Regions from separate parts of the Isoptericola sp. NPDC056605 genome, predicted to be linked through region 2. Evidence: riboswitches for the same ligand, from Rfam matches in the RefSeq annotation. Region 2 holds a riboswitch; each other region holds the start of a gene.
The links. A riboswitch is a leader RNA that binds a small molecule or an ion and turns the genes downstream of it on or off. The one in region 2 is predicted to bind S-adenosylmethionine.
Positions count from the first base shown of each region.

Region 1: it holds a riboswitch for S-adenosylmethionine, as region 2 does, so the genes downstream of both, ACFQ8Y_RS13255 (methylenetetrahydrofolate reductase) here and ACFQ8Y_RS05935 (NADPH-dependent FMN reductase) in region 2, are expected to answer to the same signal.
Region 3: it holds a riboswitch for S-adenosylmethionine, as region 2 does, so the genes downstream of both, ACFQ8Y_RS16100 (aminotransferase class V-fold PLP-dependent enzyme) here and ACFQ8Y_RS05935 (NADPH-dependent FMN reductase) in region 2, are expected to answer to the same signal.

Region 1 is NZ_JBHTVT010000011.1:157,716-164,378, forward strand. Features, by position in the region: gene ACFQ8Y_RS13235 (carbon starvation CstA family protein) at 66-2,336, shown strand; gene ACFQ8Y_RS13240 (YbdD/YjiX family protein) at 2,320-2,568, shown strand; gene ACFQ8Y_RS13245 (NADP-dependent oxidoreductase) at 2,609-3,508, shown strand; partial or broken gene ACFQ8Y_RS13250 (HAD-IC family P-type ATPase) at 3,525-3,821, opposite strand; SAM riboswitch class I at 3,898-4,004, shown strand; gene ACFQ8Y_RS13255 (methylenetetrahydrofolate reductase) at 4,010-5,056, shown strand; gene metE (5-methyltetrahydropteroyltriglutamate--homocysteine S-methyltransferase) at 5,082-6,663, shown strand, end outside.
Region 2 is NZ_JBHTVT010000004.1:83,062-89,724, forward strand. Features, by position in the region: partial or broken gene ACFQ8Y_RS05915 (DNA polymerase IV) at 1-455, opposite strand, end outside; gene ACFQ8Y_RS05920 (DoxX family membrane protein) at 593-1,168, shown strand; gene ACFQ8Y_RS05925 (winged helix-turn-helix transcriptional regulator) at 1,221-1,691, opposite strand; gene ACFQ8Y_RS05930 (NADPH-dependent FMN reductase) at 1,847-2,428, shown strand; SAM riboswitch class IV at 2,545-2,676, shown strand; gene ACFQ8Y_RS05935 (NADPH-dependent FMN reductase) at 2,699-3,322, shown strand; gene ACFQ8Y_RS05940 (flavin reductase family protein) at 3,319-3,885, shown strand; gene ACFQ8Y_RS05945 (LLM class flavin-dependent oxidoreductase) at 3,903-5,096, shown strand; gene ACFQ8Y_RS05950 (LLM class flavin-dependent oxidoreductase) at 5,106-6,533, shown strand; gene ACFQ8Y_RS05955 (GNAT family N-acetyltransferase) at 6,568-6,663, shown strand, end outside.
Region 3 is NZ_JBHTVT010000016.1:69,760-76,422, forward strand. Features, by position in the region: gene ACFQ8Y_RS16090 (NAD(P)-dependent oxidoreductase) at 1-508, shown strand, start outside; gene ACFQ8Y_RS16095 (CsbD family protein) at 619-792, shown strand; gene ACFQ8Y_RS16100 (aminotransferase class V-fold PLP-dependent enzyme) at 866-2,308, opposite strand; SAM riboswitch class IV at 2,343-2,459, opposite strand; gene ACFQ8Y_RS16105 (RNA polymerase sigma factor) at 2,546-3,226, shown strand; gene ACFQ8Y_RS16110 (protein kinase) at 3,226-4,410, shown strand; gene ACFQ8Y_RS16115 (hypothetical protein) at 4,514-5,050, shown strand; gene ACFQ8Y_RS16120 (hypothetical protein) at 5,070-5,240, opposite strand; gene ACFQ8Y_RS16125 (rhodanese-like domain-containing protein) at 5,507-5,983, shown strand; gene ACFQ8Y_RS16130 (O-succinylhomoserine sulfhydrylase) at 5,980-6,663, shown strand, end outside.

The sequences.
Region 1 (6,663 bases), on a different contig from region 2:
GTCACCCTTTCTTCACCCCCTATCCTGTGTCGGGTCCCGCCGACGCGACGCCTTGGAGGCTCACCTTGTCAGCAGATCCCGGAGCCACCACGGCGACGGACGAGATCGTCCCCGACCCCGCGCTCCCCCCGACGGCGGTTCCCGCCGAGGACCTGAAGCCCCGCTGGACGCCCGCGAAGATCGCGCTCTGGGCGGCGATCGCGCTGCTCGGTGGCGTCGCGTGGGTCATGATCGCGCTGGTGCGCGGCGAGACCATCAACGCCATCTGGTTCGTCTTCGCGTCGGTGTGCACGTACCTCATCGGGTACCGCTTCTACTCGAAGGTCATCGAGCGGTACATCACCCGCCCCGACGACCGCCGCGCCACCCCCGCCGAGACACGCGAGGACGGCAAGGACTTCGTCCCCACCGACCGCCGCGTGCTGTTCGGCCACCACTTCGCCGCCATCGCCGGCGCCGGCCCGCTGGTGGGCCCGGTGCTCGCCGCGCAGATGGGGTACCTGCCGGGCACCATCTGGATCATCGTCGGCGTGGTGCTCGCGGGCGCCGTGCAGGACTACACGGTGCTGTTCTTCTCCATGCGCCGCGGCGGCCGCACCATCGGCCAGATGGCGCGCGAGGAGCTGGGCCGCATCGGCGGCGTGGCCGCGATCGTCGCGTCCCTGCTGATCATGATCATCATCGTGGCGATCCTCGCCCTCGTGGTCGTCAACGCCCTCGGCGAGAGCCCGTGGGGCGTGTTCAGCGTCTCCATGACGATCCCGATCGCCCTCTTCATGGGCGTCTACCTGCGGTACCTGCGCCCGGGCAAGATCACCGAGGTCTCCCTCATCGGCTTCGTCCTGCTGCTCGCCGCGATCGTCGGCGGCGGCATGGTGGCCGACACCGCGTGGGGCGCGGAGTTCTTCCACCTCGACCGCACCACCATCGCCGTCGGCGTCATCGTCTACGGCTTCGTGGCCGCCGTCCTGCCCGTGTGGCTGCTGCTCGCCCCGCGCGACTACCTGTCCACCTTCATGAAGGTGGGCGTCATCGTGGTGCTCGCCGGCGCCGTCGTCATCGTGCGGCCCGAGATCAACGTGCCCGCGATCAGCGAGTTCGCGAGCGGCGAGACCGGCCCGGTGGTGTCCGGCAACCTCTGGCCGTTCCTCTTCGTGACGATCGCGTGCGGCGCCCTGTCCGGGTTCCACGCGCTCATCTCGTCGGGCACGACGCCGAAGCTCGTGGAGAAGGAGCGCCAGACGCGCTTCATCGGCTACGGCGGCATGCTCATGGAGTCGTTCGTCGCGATCATGGCGCTGGTCGCCGCGATCTCGATCGACCGCGGCGTGTACTTCGCGATGAACTCCTCGGCGGCCGCCACCGGCGGCACCATCGAGGGCGCGGTCGCGTTCGTGAACTCGCTCGGCCTCGCCGGCGTCAACCTCACGCCCGACATGCTCAGCACCCTGGCGACCCAGGTGGGCGAGCCGTCGATCGTGTCCCGCACCGGCGGCGCCCCGACGCTCGCGCTCGGGCTGGCGCACATCATGCACCAGCTGGTGGGCGGCACCGCGATGATGGGCTTCTGGTACCACTTCGCGATCATGTTCGAGGCGCTGTTCATCCTCACCGCGGTCGACGCCGGTACCCGCGTGGCCCGCTTCATGCTGCAGGACACCATCGGCAACGTGGCACCGCGGTTCAAGGACATGAGCTGGCGACCCGGGGTGTGGGTCTGCACCGCGATCATGGTCGCGGGCTGGGGCACGATCCTGTATCTGGGCGTCACCGACCCCCTCGGCGGCATCAACACGTTCTTCCCGCTGTTCGGCATCGCGAACCAGCTGCTGGCCGCGATCGCGCTCGCCGTCGTGCTCGCCATCGTCGCGAAGCGGGGCCGCGCGTACTGGCGGTGGCTGTGGATCGTGGCCCTGCCGCTGGCCTTCACCGCGCTGATCACCATCTGGGCGTCGTTCGAGAAGATCTTCTCGGACGTGCCCGCGGTGGGGTACTGGGCGCAGCACCGGGCGTTCAAGGACGCGCTCGCCGCCGGCGAGACGTCGTTCGGCACCGCGCCCGACGTCGCGGCCATGGAGGCCGTGGTCCGCAACACCTTCGTGCAGGGCACCCTGTCGATCGTGTTCGTGGTGCTGTCGATCGTCGTGATCCTCGCGTCGCTGGTCGTGACGATCAAGGCGTTCCGCACCGGCGGCGGCGAGAACCACGAGGACGCGCCCGTCGCGTCGCGCCGGTTCGCCCCGGCCGGCCTGTTCGCCTCGTCGACCGAGAAGCGGATCGAGAAGGAGTGGGCCGACGCCGGCCTGCGGGAGTCCAGCGGTGCCGGGCACCACTGAGCCCCGCACCGGCAGGGTGCACGACGTCGCCCGGGCGCTGGCCCGGGCGGCGTCGGCGGGGTGGGCGAGCCTGCGCTGGTACGTGCGCCAGGTGATGGGCGACGACGCCTACGCGACGTACGTCGCGCACGAGCGGTCGGCCCACCCCGGCCGCGCGCCGATGGGCGAGCGCGAGTTCTGGCGGGAGCACTACGCGGAGCAGGACCGCAACCCCGGCTCGCGCTGCTGCTGAGCGGCGCGCGCGACGGTGCCGGCCGGGCCAGGATGGGCGCGTGCGTGCGATCGTGTTCGAGTCCCACGGCGGCCCCGAGGTGCTGCATCTCGCCGACGCCCCCGACCCTCAGGCCGGGCCCGGCCAGGTGCGCGTGCGCGTCGAGGCCGCGGCCGTCAACGGCTGGGACGTGAAGTCCCGCGCCGGCACGACCGGCGGCCCGCCGCCGACGTCGCCCGTCGTGCCGGGCCTGGAGGTGGCGGGGGTCGTCGACCAGGTCGGGGACGGCGTGGCCGGCGTCGCGCCCGGCGACCGCGTCGTGGGCTTCGCCGTCGGCGGCGGGTACGCCGAGCTCGCCCGGACGTCGGTCTTCGCCCGCGTGCCCGCCGGGCTCGCCGCGACCGACGCCGTCACGCTCCCCGTCGCCGCCGAGACCGCGACCCGCGTGCTGCGCCTCCTCGACGTCCGGCCCGGCGAGACGCTGCTCGTGCACGGCGCCTCGGGGTCGGTGGGCGAGCTGGCCGTCCAGCTCGCCGTGCGCCGCGGCGCCCGCGTGATCGGTACGGCGTCGCCGCGGAACCAGGAGCGCGTCGCCGCCCTCGGCGCGACACCCACCACCTACGGCGCAGGGCTCGTGGAGCGGGTCCGCGCCCTCGCCCCCGACGGCGTGGACGCCGTCCTCGACACCACCGGCGCGGGCGTGCTGCCCGACTCGATCACCCTGCGCGGCGGCACCGAGCGCATCGTCACCATCGCCGACGACGCCGCGGCAGACCTCGGCGTCGAGGCCAGCTGGCGGTCCGAGCGCGACGCCGGAGAGCTCGCCGAGGCCGTCGACGCCCTCGCCCGCGGCGACCTCGTGACCACCGTCGGCGCGGTGCTCCCGCTGGCCGACGCGCCTCGTGCGCACGCCCTGGTCGAGAGCGGCCAAGCCGGCGGCAAGGTCGTGCTGGTGCCCTGAGCAGGGCGTTCCCGCCGACCACGTCGATGAGCTTGGTGGGGTCGGAGTCGAGGTCGACCATGTTGCCGGCCTCCTTCGCGGCCGACGTGCCCGAGTTCATCGCGACGCCCACGTCGGCCTGCGCGAGCGCGGGGGCGTCGTTGGTGCCGTCCCCGGTCATCGCGACGAGGCTGCCGCCCTCCTGCTCGCGCCGGATGAGCTCCAGCTTGTCCTCGGGCGTCGCCTCGGCGAGGTAGTCGTCCACGCCGGCCTCGGCCGCGATGGCCGCGGCGGTCAGCGGGTTGTCGCCGGTGACCATCACGGTGCGGATGCCCGCCCGGCATCCGCGATCGTCTCAGCAGGCGGTCTCATCCTCGCCCGTATCGCGGATGCTGCGTACGATCGCGTGACAGCCATCCAGAGCGGCCGAGAGTCCTGGCTCGACGACGCCGCAGCAACCCGTTCTCCGACGGAAGCCTCCCGAGGACGAAGGTGCTCACGCCAGGATCGATGGAGTGACGCATGGTCGCAGAGGCATCCTTTTCGCCCACCCCGGCAGCTCAGCCGGCAGTTCACCCGGCGCTGCCGGCACGCCCGACGGTCTCGTTCGAGCTCATGCCGCCGCGCCGGCCGGACGCCGCGCCCAAGTTCTGGGAGACGGCGCGCCGGCTCGTCGCCGCACGACCGGACTTCATGTCCGTGACGTACGGCGCGGGCGGCGGTGACCGGGCGACCGCCCGCCAGGTCGTCGCGACCCTGCTCGAGGGCACGCCCGTCCTGCCGGTGGCGCACCTGACCTGCGTGGGCGCGCACCGCGAGGACGTGTCCGCCGTCATCGACGACTTCCTCGACGCCGGCACCCGCGCGTTCCTCGCCCTGCGCGGCGACCCGCCGAAGGACCAGCCTGACTGGGAGCCGCCCGCCGACGGCGTCGCATCCTCGATCGAGCTCGTGCACCTGCTGCGCGAGGTCGAGGCGCGGCGCTGCGCGACCGACCCCGGGGCCGCACTGCGCGGCGCCGCCCGCCCGATGACGATCGCCGTCGCGACGTTCGTCGACGGCAACGTGCAGGCCGGCACCACCCGGGCCCAGGAGGTCCGGCGCCTCAAGGAGAAGCAGGACGCGGGGGCGAGCTTCGCCATCACGCAGCTGTTCTACGAGGCCGACTCCTACACCGACTTCGTCGCCGAGGCCCGCGCGGCCGGGGTGACGATCCCGATCCTCGCGGGGCAGCTGCCCACGACCGAGCCGCGCCGGCTCCGTCGCGTCGAGGAGCTCACCGGCGTCCGCGCGCCCCGGCACCTGCTGGACGCGCTCGACGCCGCGGGGGACCCGGAGGCGCAGCACGCCTACGGGACCGCGCGCGCCGTCGAGCTCGCCCAGCGCGTGCTCGACGCGGGCGCCCCCGGCATCCACGTGTACACGTTCAACAAGTACCGTCCCGCTCTGGACCTGCTCGAGGGTGTCCACCTCGGCGGACCGGCGCCGGCCGACGTCACGTCGGACGGCGCGGACCTGGCCAGAAGGCCGTGGGTACCGAGCATCCCGACCCAGGCTCCCGCCGTCTGAGCGGAGCCCGAACTCTGGAGTGCTCATGTCCACCACCAGCACCACCCCCGCCGCGGCATTTCCCGGCGGCACGATCCTCGGCTACCCCCGCATCGGGCGTCGCCGCGAGCTCAAGAAGGCCGTCGAGTCGTTCTGGGCCGGGCGCACCGACGCCGTCGACCTGGAGGTCACGGCCGGCGCGCTGCGCCGCGAGACCGCCCGCCGCCTCGTCGAGCTCGGGCTGAACCCCGACGACGGCTCCGTGCCGGGGTCGTTCTCCTACTACGACCAGGTGCTCGACGTCGTCGCGCTGCTCGGCGCCGTCCCCGAGCGGTTCCGCGACCTGCTCGACGACGAGGACGGCTCGCTCGAGCTCGACGGCTACTTCACCGTGGCCCGCGGCCGCGGCGAGGACGCCCCGCTCGAGATGACCAAGTGGTTCGACACCAACTACCACTACCTGGTCCCCGAGATCAGCGAGACGACGCCGGTCTCGTTCGCCGACCACCGCATCGTGCGCGAGTACGCCGAGGCCAAGGAGGCCGGCGTCACCACGCGCCCCGTGCTCGTGGGCCCGGTGACGTTCCTCGCCCTGTCCAAGGCGGCCGACGAGGCGGGCGACGGGTTCCACCCGCTCGACCGGCTCGACGACGTCGTCGCCGCGTACGCCGACCTGCTGCGCGCGCTGGCAGCGGTCGGGGTGCCGTGGGTGCAGCTCGACGAGCCCGCGCTCGTCACCGACTCGCTCGACGTGCCCGCCGAGCGCCTGCACGCGGCGATCGCGTCCGCCTACCGCGCGCTGGCGACCGACCTCGCGACGGCCACCGATGATGCCGACGGCGAGCGGCCCGCGATCCTGGTGACGGCGCCGTTCGGCGGCCTGCACGAGGACGCCCTCGCGCTCCTCGCCGCGACCGACGTCGACGCGATCGCGATCGACCTGGTCAAGGGCGCCGTGCCCGCCGGGCCGGTGCCGGGCCTCGAGGGCAAGACCCTCGTCGCCGGGGTGATCGACGGCCACAACGTGTGGCGGGCCGACCTGGCCGCCAAGCTCGACGCGGTCGAGTCGCTGCGGGGCCTCGGCGCCGTCGCCCTCGCCGTCGGCACGTCGACGTCGCTGCTGCACGTGCCGCACGACGTCGAGGACGAGGTGTACGACCAGCACGCGGCGGGCACCACCCTCGACCCGCGCCTGCGCGACTGGCTGGCGTTCGCCGACCAGAAGGTGGGCGAGGTCGCGACCCTGGCCCGCGCCCTCACGGACGGTCGCGCGGCCGTCGAGGACGCGCTCGCCGCGTCGTCCGCGGCCGTGGCCTCGCGCGCGACGGCGGCCGGCGTCGTCGTGCCCGAGGTGCGCGACCGCGCCGCGGCGCTCACCGACGCCGACTTCGCCCGCGGCCCGTACGCGGAGCGCGCGGCCGCCCAGGCCGCGCGGCTGAACCTGCCGCCGCTGCCCACGACGACGATCGGCTCGTTCCCGCAGACCCCCGAGATCCGCAAGGCCCGCGCCGCGTGGACCAAGGGCGAGCTCGCCGACGCCGACTACTCCGTCGCGATGCGGGAGGAGATCGGGCGCGTCGTGACGCTGCAGGAGGAGCTGGGCCTCGACGTGCTGGTGCACGGCGAGC
Region 2 (6,663 bases):
TTCGCGCGGACCTTGGTGTCGCCGATACCCACCGAGCAGTGCAGCGAGGTCGCGTCGAGCACCGCCCGCTGCACGAGCCGGGCGAACCCCTCCGGGTCCTCGCCGTCGTACCCGAGGAACGCCTCGTCCCAGCCGAGGACCTCCACCACCGTGCCCAGCCCGCGCAGCGTCTCCATCACGTGGGCGGAGGCCTCCTCGTACACCGGGCGGTCCACCGGCAGGAGGACGGCGTCCGGCACCTTGCGGACCGCCGCACGCAGCGGCATCCCCGACCGGACGCCGAACGCCCGCGCGTCGTACGACGCGGTGGAGACCACCGCGCGCTCCGTCGGGTCGCCGCGCCCGCCGACGATCACCGGCCTCCCCGCGAGCTCCGGACGCCGCAGGATCTCGACCGCGGCCAGGAACTGGTCGAGGTCGACGTGCAACACCCAGCGGAAGCTGCGCGGGCCCATGCCCCGAGTCTGCGTCACCTCCCTGCGGGTGACGAGCGGGCGAAAACCGCGGCCCCGCGCATCCGGCGCCCCGACGACGCCTCTCTCCCAGGGCGACCACCCCCGGGTCGCACCACCCCCTGGAAGAGAGCACCACCATGTCCGTCTCCACCCCGACCCGCCGCCCGACCCACCGCCCGACCGCCGGCGTCCCCGCCCCCGGCACCCCCGCCGACCCGGCCACGCGCCGCCTCCCGAACGCGCTCGCCGAGCAGGTGGCGCTGCGGCTCGACGTCGCCGTCACCGCCCTCGCCCGGTTCCTCACCCGGTGGTCCGTCCCGGCGCTGCGCGTCGCGCTCGGGCTCGTGTTCCTCGGCTTCGGCGTCCTGAAGTTCTTCCCCGGCGCCAGCCCCGCCGAGCAGATCGCGGGCCGCACCGTCGAGACGCTCACCCTCGGGCTCGTCCCCGCCGCGACCGCCGTCGTCCTGGTCGCGGTCATGGAGACCTTCATCGGCCTCACCCTGGTCAGCGGGCGACTGCTGCGCGTGGGCCTGGTCGTCCTCGCCGTCGCCATGGTCGGGATCCTGTCGCCCGTCGCGCTGTTCGGCGACGAGCTGTTCGGGCACGGCATGACCCTGCTCGGGCAGTACGTGCTCAAGGACGTCGTCCTCGTGGCCGGTGCGGCCGTCGTCGCCTCGTGCGCACTCGGGGCCCGCCTGCGGCTCGAGGCGTGAGCGGACCGCCGCACCCGCCCCGCGTCATCGTCGGAGGGCCGCCGACCACCGGTCAGCGGCCCTCCGGCACGCCGTCCTGCGACGCCCGGCCGACCCCGCGCCGCCGGTCGTCCGCGCGGCGGTGCGCGTCGATCGTCGGCCCGTGCCGCTCGCCCCACCCCGCCAACGCCGCCAGCGGCACCAGGAGCGACGCACCCAGCCCCGTCATCGCGTACTCGACGCGCGGGGGCACCTCCGGGTAGACGGTCCGCGCGACCAGCCCGTCCCGCTCGAGGCGCCGGAGCGTCACCGCGAGCAGCCGGTGGGAGATGCCCTCGACCCTGCCGAGCAGCGTCGTGAACCGCACGGGCCCGGCGCCGAGCTCGGCCAGCACCACCAGCGACCACTTGTCACCCACGCGGTGGAAGAGCTCCCGGACCCTGCGCCGGTCGTCCTCGCCCGCGCACGCCGAGCCCGCCGCACCGTCCCAGGTCCCCGCGCCGTCCCAGATCTCCGCGCCGTCCCCGATCTCCGTGCTCGCCATGCTCGCTCCGTCCCGATCCGCACCCCGGGGTGCGTGACGCACTTCATGGTGCGGGTGGCCGACCGGGCATAGGGCACCGGTCACCGGAGGTTCCCGCCATCGACCACAACACGTCGGGGCGACCGAGATCGTCCCGACCCGACGGAAGGCGCACCATGACGACGATCGCGATCATCACCGGCAGCACCCGACCCGGCCGCTACAGCGAGCGCGTCGCGCGCTGGGTGCTCGACGTCGCGGGACGGCGCGACGACGCCCGCTTCGAGCTGGTCGACCTCGCCGAGCAGGACCTGCCCCACCTCGACGAGCCGGTCCCCGCCTCGGGCGGGCAGTACGCCGGCGAGCACACCCGGCGGTGGGCGGCGACCGTCGCCCCGTTCGACGGCTTCGTGTTCGTGACCCCCGAGTACAACCACTCGGTGCCCGGGGTCCTCAAGAACGCCCTCGACTACCTGTACGCCGAGTGGAACGACAAGGCGGCGGGGTTCGTCGGCTACGGCGTCCTCGGCGGTGCGCGGGCCGTGGAGCACCTGCGCCTGGTCGCGGCCGAGCTGCAGCTCGCGACGGTCCGCACGCAGGTGGCGCTGTCGTTCCACCACGACTTCCGCGAGTACCGCGAGCTCGACCCGGAGCCCCGGCAGCGCGCCGCGCTCGACGAGCTCCTGGACCAGGTGGTGGCCTGGTCGGACGCCCTCGCTCCGCTCCGCGCGGCGCGGGCGGCGGCCGCCGCGGCCTGACCGACCCGTCGGGGAGGACGCGGCGCGGTCGACCGTGGACCGCACCGCGTCCGGATCGTGAGAATTCTCGGGAGCAGCCTGGCGTTCTGCGAAACGGCTGCTATACCTCCGCCCCAGGTCAAGAGCCCCAGCGCGAAGCCCCGGCTGGCTGGGCAGCAACCCCACGTCACGGCGGGGTGCTCCGGAGGATGACCAGGCCGCCGGCCGGCCCGTCCGCGGGCCGAGACGCCGCGCGGCAAGCGTGATCGACGGACTTGCGAGGTACACCCGATGACCGAACCCACCCGCCCCTCCGCCGCCTCCGTGGTGGTGGTCTCCGGCAACCCGCGCGAAGGCTCGCGCACCCTGGCCGCGGCCGAGGCCGCCGGGCGCCGCGTCGCCGAGCTGCTCGGCACCACGGACGTGGCGACGATCGAGCTCGCGGCGTTCGCGGGCGAGATCCTCACGGCCGCGCACCCGGCCGCCGACGAGGCGAAGGACCGCCTGGCGCGCGCCACGGTCGCCGTCGTCGCGACCCCCGTCTACAAGGCCTCCTACACGGGTCTGCTCAAGTCGTTCCTCGACCTCTACGGGCCGGACGGCCTGGCGGGCGTCGTGGTCGTGCCGCTCGTCGTGTCCGGCAACCCGGCGCACGCGCTCGCCGGCGAGGCGCACCTGCGGCCCGTCCTCGTGGAGCTGGGTGCCGTCGTGCCCACCCGCACCCTGACCCTCACCGAGGCGCAGCTGCCCGACCTCGGCGAGGCGCTCGACCCCTGGTTCGCCCGCTGGGCGACGCCGCTGCGGCGCGCCGCCGGCGTACCCGCCGCGCCGGCCGCCACCGCCACGGCCGCCACCGCCACGACCACCACCACGACGGACGCCACCGCCGCCGAGCTGACGGGAGCCGCCCTGTGACCACGGAGCACACCCACGCGCACACCGACCTGTCCGCCCTGTCCGAGATCGAGGAGCTCCTGGCCCAGCAGGACGAGCCCCAGCTGTCCCCCGACGAGTTCAAGACGGTCTTCCGCCAGCACCCGGCAGGCGTCGCCGTCGTCGCGCTCGCGCACGAGGGCCGCCCCGTCGGGTTCACCGCCACGTCCGTGATCTCCGTGTCGGCCGCGCCGCCGCTGCTGGCGTTCTCGCTGGCGTCCACCTCCTCGTCGTGGCCCGCCGTCTCGGAGGCCAGCACGCTCGCGATCAGCTTCCTCGCCGACCACCAGGACCACCTCTCCGCCCGGTTCGCGACGAGCGGCATCGACCGCTTCGCGGACGGCGGCTGGACGGCCCTGCCCTCGGGCGAGCCCGTGATCGACGGGGCGGTCTCGTGGGTGCGGGCCCGGGTGGTGCAGCGGACGCCGGTCGGCGACAGCTACCTGGTGTCCCTGCGCGCGCTGCAGTCCGGGTCGGACGACGCCTCGCCGCTCGTCTACCTCGACCGGACCTACCACCGGCTCGGCGACGAGTCCCAGATCTGAGAGGCGGCCCCCGCACCATGACCACCCTGACCTCTCCCTTCCTCGTGGGGCTCGACGTCGACGGCGCGGGCGCGCACCCCGCGGCCGTCACGAGCACCGGGATCGCCGTGACCGAGCTCGTCTCCGCCGCACGGCTCGCCCGCACGGTGCGCCGCGCCGAGCACGCCGGCGTCACCTTCGCCACGTTCGCCGACGCCCTGCTGCCCGCGGTCGCGGGGTCGCCGGCCTCCGCGCGGCTCGACGCCGTCACGCGCGCGGCGTTCGTGTCCCGCACCACCACGGCGATCGGCCTGGTGCCCCAGGTGCCGACCACCTACCCGGAGCCGTTCCACGTGGCGGCCCAGCTCGCGTCCCTCGACATCGCGGCCTCCGGCCGGGGCGGCTGGCTCGCCGGCACGACCCGCACCCCGGAGACGGCGGCCGCCTACGGCCGCGACGACGTCGCCGACCTCGCCCGCGAGGCCCGCGACGTCGTGCAGGTCGTGCGCGACCTGTGGGACTCGTGGGAGGACGACGCCGTGATCCGCGACGTCGCCACCGGCCGCTACGTGGACCGCGACCGGCTGCACCACGTCGACTTCGTCGGCGAGAGCTTCGCCGTCAAGGGCCCGCTCATCACGCCGCGCCCGCCCCAGGGTCAGCTCGTGGTGCTCGCGGCGGCCGCCGACGTCGCGCCCTCGGTGCGCGCCGAGCCCCTGGTCGACGTCGCACTCGTCGGCGGCACCGACGTCGCCACCGCCCGCGCGGCGGCACGCGCCGCGACGGCCGCGGGGACCGGCGGGCCCGACGGCGCCGCCCGGGCGGTGCTCGACCTGGAGGTGGTGCTCGACGCCGGCGGCCGCACCGCGACCGCCCGGCTCGCCGAGCTCGACGCCGCCACGCCCTCGGGGGCGCGCACCGGCTGGGGCACGGGCGCGCTGCGGTACACCGGCGACGCCCCGGGCCTCGCCGGCCTCCTCGCCGAGCTCGCCGCGTCGGGCGACGTCGCCGGCGTGCGGCTGCTGCCCGCCGTCCTCGACGCCGACCTCCCGGTGCTCTCGGGCGACGTGCTGCCCGCGCTGCGCGCCGCCCGGCTCACCGCGCCGCCCCGCGCGGGCGCCACCCTGCGGGAGACGCTCGGGCTGCCGCGCCCCGCGAACCGCTACGAGACCCGACCCGACGCCGGCACCCGGGCGCGGCACGCCGCCCCGACCGCCGTCGCGACCGCCTGAGGAACTCCGATGACCACACCGACGACACCGCACGCCCCCGACGCGCCGATCACCCGCCCCCGCGCGCAGGTGCACTTCGGCGTCTTCTTCCAGGGCGTCAACCACACCACCATCTGGTCCGACCCGGAGTCCGGGTCGCAGACGGACTTCGCCTCCTTCGAGCGCGTGGTCCGCACCGCCGAGCGCGGGCTGTTCGACGCGTTCTTCCTCGGCGAGGGCCTGCGCCTGCGCGAGACCCGCGGCCGGATCCACGACCTGGACGTCGTGGGCCGCCCCGACGCGATCACCCAGCTCGCCGCGCTGGCGGCGATCACCGAGCGCATCGGCCTCGTCGCCACCCAGAACACGACGTATCACGACCCTGCCGACCTGGCCCGGCGCCTCGCGAGCCTCGACGTCCTGTCCGGCGGGCGGGCGGCGTGGAACGTCGTGACGACGGACAACGCGTGGACCGGCGAGAACTTCCGCCGCGGCGGCTACCTCGACCACGCCGACCGCTACGAGCGGGCCGCGGCCGTGCTGGCCGTCGCCCGCGGGGTCTGGGACGCGTTCCCGGACGGCACCGACGGCGACGTGGCGCGGGTGACCGTGCCCGGCGCCGACCTGCGCACCCCCCGCGACCTGGTGCTCGACGTCACCACGCCCCGCAGCCCGCAGGGCCACCCGGTGATCTTCCAGGCGGGCGACTCGCCCCAGGGGCGCGACTTCGCCGCCGCGCACGCCGACGTCATCTTCTCCCGGCACGGCGCGGTGCTCGCCGACGCGCTGGAGTTCGCGGCCGACGTGCGCCGCCGCGTCGTCGCCGCCGGACGGCCGGAGGACGACGTGAAGATCTTCCCGGGCACCGCGATCGTCGTCGGCGACACCCCGGCCGAGGCCGAGGAGAAGGCGCGCTGGGTGCGGCACGCCCAGGTCACGCCTGCCACCGCGCTGTCGATCGTCGGCAACATCTGGGGCGAGGACCTCTCGTCGTACGACCCGGACGGCCCCCTGCCCGCGCACGACCCGGTGGTCGAGGAGCTGGGCGGCGAGCGCGGCTCCGCGACCACGGGGGCGCGCACGCACGAGGTCGCCCGGCAGTGGCGCGCCCTCGCCGAGGCGGAGCACCTGTCGATCCGCGAGCTGGTGATCCGCAACGCCGGCGAGCGCGGCTTCACCGGCACCCCCGGCGCCGTCGCGGACGAGCTGACCCGCTGGGTGCGCACCGGCGCCGTCGACGGGTTCAACCTCAGCCCGTGGATCGTGCCGTCCGGGCTGGACGACGTCGTCGAGAAGGTGGTGCCCGCACTGCAGGAGCGCGGGGCCTACCCCACCGCGTACGAGGGCGTCACGCTGCGCGAGCACCTCGGGCTGCGCGAACCGCTCACCCGGCGAGCCCGGAGCCGGTCCGCGACCGTCGACGCCGACAGCGAACCGACGCTCGTTCCCGCGCCCTGAGCACGTACTCTGCGACGGCAGACCAGGAGGCGACATGACCACGACCACCACGCCGGACGCTCCCGCCGGCACGCTCGGCACCGCGTCCGAGGCCGTCCTCGACAACCCGCGCTGGTCGTCGCTCACCGGG
Region 3 (6,663 bases), on a different contig from region 2:
GCCGCCCGCGATCGGGACGGCGGACGCGGTCGTCCTGCACAGCGGGCCCCGGACGGACTTCGACGCGCACGCCGCCACCCTCGCCGCGCTCGGCACCGTCACCCACCTCGGCGAGGACCCCGGGCTGGCGTCCCTCTACGACGCGGCCGGCCTCACGATGATGTGGAGCGTCCTCGACGCGTGGCTGCACGGCACCGCCATGCTCCGCACGGCCGGGGTGGACGCCGCCGCCTTCGCCCCGTTCGCCCGGCAGATCGCGGAGGGCGTGGCCGCCTGGCTGCCCGGCTACGCGGAGCAGGTCGACAGCGGCAGGTTCCCGGCGGAGGCCTCGGCCCTCGAGACGGACGCGCGCGCGATGGCGCACCTCGTCGAGGAGAGCGCGGTGCTGGGCGTGAGCACCGAGCTGCCGAGACTGCTCAAGGCCGTGGCCGACCGTGGCGTCGCCGCGGGCCACGGTCACGAGCAGTACCCGGTGCTGATCGAGGAGTTCGGCCGCCCGACGCCCTGACCTGCCGGTCGCCACCCGGAGGACCACGACCTGAGACGTCGGCGTGCGAGCCGGCGGGCACGCGCCTACGGTCGGTGCTCGAGGTCGTTCGTCCGACGGAAGGAGCCCCGATGGGACTGGGAGACAAGGCCAAGCACCTGGCGGAAGAGGCCGAAGGCAAGGCCAAGGAAGCCACGGGCAAGCTCACCGACGACGAGAGCAAAGAGGCCGAGGGCAAGGCCCAGCAGGCCAGCGCGAACCTCAAGCAGGCGGGCGACGACGTCAAGGACGCGTTCAAGGGCTGACCCGCTGACACGACGGGGCGCCACCGCACGGTGGCGCCCCGTCGTCATGTCCGCCCGGGGCAGGGCCGACGGCTCAGAGGTCGTCGGGCAGGCAGCCGAACGCCTCGTCGGCGCCCAGCGCGGCGGTGGCGAGCAGCCCCTCGAGGCCGGAGCCCTCGGGCACGGGGCGCGGGTCGTCGACGACGACCCACAGCCCGTCCACGACGTCGTACTGCGCCTGCGGCCCCTCGGTCACGAGCGAGCGGACGGCGGCGACGAGCCGCTCGACCTCCTCGCCCGCGGTGCCGAGGCCCACCGACGCGCGGACGGCGCCGGCGTCGAAGCCGAGGCGGCCGAGCAGCGGGTGGGCGCAGAACCGGCCGTCGCGCACGCCGATGCCGTGCTCGGCGGACAGGTACGCGGCGACGAGGCCGGGGTCGTATCCGGTGACGGTGAACGTCACGACCCCCACCGGGTCGACGGCGTCGTCCCAGACGTGGACGACCTCGACGCGCTCGATCTCGCCGAGCCCGTCCACGAGCCGGCGCCGCAGGGCGTCCTCGTGCCCGGCCGCGACCCACGGGTCGAGGGCGGCGAGCTCGTCGCACGCGGCCGCGAGCGCCACCGCTCCCACGACGTTGGGCGAGCCGGCCTCGTGCCGGGCGGGGCCCTCGTGCCAGTCGGTCGTGGTGGTGCGCACCCGGCGCACGGCGCCGCCGCCGGCCAGGTACGGGGTGCCGGCGTCGAGCCAGTCGCGCCGGCCGACCAGGGCACCGGCCCCGAACGGCGCGTACGTCTTGTGGCCCGAGAACGCGACGTAGTCGACGCCCGTCTCCGCGAGCGAGAAGCGGCGGTGCGGCACCAGCTGGGCGCCGTCGAGCACGACGCGCGCGCCGGCGCCGTGCGCGGCGGCGACGACGTCGGCCACGGGCAGCGCCTCGCCGGTCACGTTGGACGCGCCGGTGAGCGCCAGGAGGGCGTAGGGGCGGCCCGCGGCAGCGGCCGACCCCAGCTCTTCCTCGATCTCCGCGAGGGTGGCGGCCACGGACGGGCCGCCCGCGACGACGGTCGCGTCGGTGACGCGCTGCCAGGGCAGCAGGTTGGCGTGGTGCTCGATGTCGAGCACGAGGACGCGGCCGGGCTCGCCGGTGGCCGGGTCGGCGGGCACGCAGCCCGCGAGCAGGTTGAGCGAGTCCGTCGTGTTGCGGGTGACGATCGTGAGGTCGTCCTCGCGGGCTCCGACGAACGCGCCGATCGTGCGGCGGGCCGTCTCGTACAGGGCCGTCGAGACCTGCGACAGGTAGCCGGCGCCGCGATGGACGCTGGCGTACAGCGGCAGCACGCGCGCGACCCGGTCGGCCACGGCCTGCAGGGCGGGCGCCGACGCCGCGACGTCGAGGTTGGCGTACGGCAGCTGACGGCCGTCGACGAGCGGCACGAGCGTGTCGCTCCCGACGACGGGCAGCACGGGTGCGACGTCCTGCACGGCGCCGACGCGCACGGCGGGCACCGCAGGCGCGGGGGTGAGCGTGGTCATGCGTGGTCCTCCTCGGTCGTGCCGGGGAGGTGGCTCCCCGCGCTTGCCCGCGCGCCGGACGGCGCAGGGCCAGGTCGTCACCCGGGGCACCCCGCCGCGAGAGGAGGGTTGCCGGCCAGCGAGCCGGGGCTTCGCGCTGGCGCTCTTGACCTGCCGCCCATCGTGCGTGCGCAGCACCACATGGTCAAGCGGAGCCCGCCCCCTTCTCACGATGCGGTCGCGTGAGACGCTGGATGCATGCCCGATCGCACCGTTCCGGCCTCCGGCGCGCCTCCGGGAGGCCCCGTCGGAAGCCCCGTCGGAACCCCGGCCGAGCTGGTCGCCCGCGCCCTCGCCGGCGGCGACCTCCACGCCGCAGGGCTCGCCGCCCGCGCGGCGACCGGGGACGACGCCGCCGACGTCCTCGACCTCGTCGGCGGGCGGGCCGCCGCGGGCTCCGCGCCCGCGACCGAGCTGCTGGTGGAGCTGCTGGACGCGTCCGGCGTCGTCCGGCGCTTCGTGCGCGGCGCCCTGCTCGACGAGGCCGCCGTGGACGACGTCTCCCAGGACGTGCTGGTCTCCGTGGCGACGTCGGTCCGGTCGTTCGCGGGCGGGTCGCGGGTCACCACGTGGGTGCACGGGATCGTGCGCCACCGGGTGGTCGACCACCTGCGTCGGCAGCGCGCCACCGCTCCCCTGCCCGACGACGACGTCGGGCCGTCGGAACGGATGAGCTCCCTCATCGCCACGCGCGCCACCGTGCGCGACGCGCTCGCCGCCCTGCCCGAGCTCTACCGCGAGCCCGTGACGCTGCGCGACATCGAGGGCCTGCCCTACGCGGAGGTGGCCGACCGTCTGGGTCGCAGCGTCGGCACCGTGAAGTCACAGGTCTCGCGCGGCCGCGCGCTCGTGGCCGCGGCCCTCGGGGGCCTGTCCTGATGGCCGCGGCGGCCGCGCCCGAGCCGCTGCTCGGGCGGTACCGGGTGGGCGACGTGATCGGCGTCGGGTCGTTCGCCACCGTGCACCGCGCCGTGGACGAGCGGCTGGACGACGTCGTCGTGGTGAAGGTGCTGGCCGAGAACCACAGCCTCAACCCGGAGGTCCGCGAGCGGTTCATCGCGGAGGGCCGGGCGCTGCGGCGGGTGGCGAGCCCGCACGTCGTCGCCGTGCACGACATCGGCGAGAGCGACCGCCAGCAGCCCTACCTCGTCCTCGAGCTCGCCGACCGCGGCACCCTCGCGGCCCGCGTCGCGGCCCTGCGGGCGGACGGGTGGACGGCGACGCCCGCCGACGTGCTCGCCGTCGCCCGGGGGCTCGCCGCCGCGGTCGAGGCCGTGCACGCCGCACGCCTCGTGCACCGGGACCTCAGCCCCGGCAACGTGCTGCTGCGCACCGGCCCGGAGGGCGCGGTCGAGGGCGTTCCCGCCGCCGTCGTCCGGCCGGACGAGCGCCTCGTCCTGGCCGACCTCGGCATGAGCAAGGACCTGGCCCGCAGCTCCGGGCTGACCGTCGCGGGCGGCACCGAGGGGTTCCGGCCGCCGGAGCAGGACGGCCCCGGCACGGTCGACACCCGCGCCGACCTGTGGGCGATGTCCGCGCTGCTGTCCTGGCTCGTCGACGGCGCCGACCTCCCGCGCTCCCTCGACGCCGCGCTGCGCCGCAGCCTCGCCGACGCCCCCGCCCGGCGGCACCCCGACGCCGCAGCCTGGCTGGCCGACGTCGAGGGGGCGCTCGGCCCGGGCACGACCGGCGGCCCGGACCGCGCGCGACGCCGCCCCGGCGCCGTCGTCGCCGCGGTCACCGCCGCCGTCCTCGGCCTGGGCGCGGGCGCCGGCGTCACGGCCTGGCTCGACCGGCCTCGCGCTGCCGGGGGCGGCGCGAGCGTCGACATCTCCGGGCCCGGGACGGCGACCGTCGGCGAGCCGGTCACCCTCACGGCCGACGTCGCGGGCGCGGAGCACTGGGTGTGGACGCTGCCCACGGGCACCTACGTGGCCGACGACGAGCGCGTGCGGCTCACCGCCAGCAGCACCGGCGCCGCCGAGGTGGTGCTCGAGGCCCGCGCCCCGGACGGGACCGCCCTCACGGCCGTGCACCGGCTGCGGGTCGGCGCCGGGTCCTGACCCGGACGAAGAAATCTCGGTCCGCGTGCAACCTTTCCGCCGCCGCGGACGACTCACGGGGGTCAGCACCGCACGGGGCTGGCACCATCGACCAGGAGAGACCATGCGACACCTTCCCCGCCGACTGACGCCGATCGCCCTCGCGAGCCTCCTCGCCCTGAGCGCGTGCGCGTCCCCGACCCCCGACGCCGAGTTCGACGACCCGGGGACCTCGGCGTCGGACACGACGGCGACGCAGCCCGCCGACGACGCCGCAGGCGCCGACGAGCAGGCCGACGGGACCGAGGAGACCGCCGACGCGCCGGCGGCGAAGGATCCCTCGGCGTACACCGTCCGCTACGCCGACAGCGACAAGACCGTCATCACCCTCGACCGGGCCCAGGTGGAGCAGCTCACCGGCACCGACCTGGCCGCCGGCACCGCCGACTCCCAGGCCGTGCTCGCGGAACCCGGCACCTGGTCGGGTGCGGACACGAAGGAGCACGCCGACGTCATCGTCGACGCCGCGACCCGCGAGTCCGACCGGATCGACCGCGTGCTCACGCAGCAGGCGGACGGCCGCGACGTCGAGCTGCGGCTGTTCGTCAAGCACCACCAGCACGCCCACGTGGCGCACTTCGGCGAGGACGACGACGACTGACCCCCAGGTGTGCCGCGGGTCAGACGCCAGGGCCGTCCCGCCAGCCGAGCACGTTGTCCGCGCCCTGGGGGTAGGGGGCCTCGTGCGGGCGCCCGCCCTCGGGACGCGGCGGCGGCAGGTCGCGCGGACGCTCCAACGGCTCCTTGCGCTCGCGCCGGAACCACCCCTTGATCGTGGCGAGGATTGCCATCGTCCGTCTCCTTCGAGGTGCGGTCGAGCCCGGATCCTGCCGGAGACTTTACCTTCGGCCGCGCCTGGGCACACCGGGGACGCACGGCGTTCGCGTCCCGAGACGGGGTGACCAGCACGCGGACGCCTGTCGTACGATCGCCAGGACCATCCCGAGCGGCCGAGTGACGTGGCACGTCGACGCCGCAGCAACCCGCGGGCCGGTCGCCGGCGACGGCGGCCCGTCCGGACGAGGGTGCTACCGCCACGACCGATGGGAGGACTGCGATGAGCACCCAGATCGATCCCCGCCCCGCCGAGGGCTACGCCGGCGACCTCACCCCGCAGCAGGCGTGGGACCTGCTCGCCGGCGATCCGGACGCCGTCCTCGTCGACGTGCGCACCGAGGGCGAGTGGCGCGCCATCGGCGTGCCGGACACCGCGACCGCCGGGAAGGCCCCGGTCTTCGTCGAGTGGGTGCAGGCGGGCGGGCGCCCGAACGCCGGCTTCCTCGCCGAGCTCGCCGCCGCGGGCGTGACCGCGGACCGCCCCGTCGTCTTCCTGTGCCGCTCCGGCCAGCGCTCGATCGGCGCGGCGCGCCTCGCGACGTCGTCGGGCCTCGGCCCGGCGTACAACGTGCTCGAGGGCTTCGAGGGCGGCCCCGGCTTCGACGGCGTCCGCGACCGCGAGGGCTGGAAGGTGCGCGGCCTGCCGTGGGGCGCGTACGACGCCGCCCGGCAGCAGGACCCGGAGCAGGCCCGATGAGCGGCGTGCAGGTCCCGACCGGCCCTGGCGCCGACCCCACGACCTTCGGCGGCTCGCGCCCGCTGCCCGCCACGGTCCGGCCCGCGACCCTGGCCGTGCGCGGCGGGCACCGTCGGTCGGACTTCCAGGAGATGTCCGAGGGCCTGTTCCTCACCCAGGGGTACACCTACGCCTCGGCGGCGGACGCCGAGGCGGCGTTCGCCGGCGAGCGCTCGCAGTTCCTGTACTCGCGGTACGGCAACCCGACGGTGCACACGTTCGAGGAGCGGCTGCGCCTCATCGAGGGTGCCGAGGCCTGCTACGCCACGGCGTCGGGCATGTCGGCGGTGTTCAACGCCCTCGCCGCGCTGGTCTCCAGCGGTTCGCGCATCGTCTCGGCGCGGGCCCTGTTCGGGTCCACCAACGTCATCTACGACGAGATCTTCGCCAAGTGGGGGGTGCGCGTCGACCTGGTCGACGGGCACGTGACCTCGCAGTGGGAGGAGGCCCTCGCCACGCCGGCAGACGTCGTGTTCTTCGAGTCGCCGTCCAACCCCATGCAGGACCTCGTGGACGTGCGGCGGGTGGCCGAGCTCGCGCACGCCGCCGGCGCCGTCGTCGTGGTGGACAACGTGTTCGCGACGCCGGTGCTGCAGAAGCCGCTCGAGCTCGGTGCCGACGTCGTCGTGTACTCGGCCACC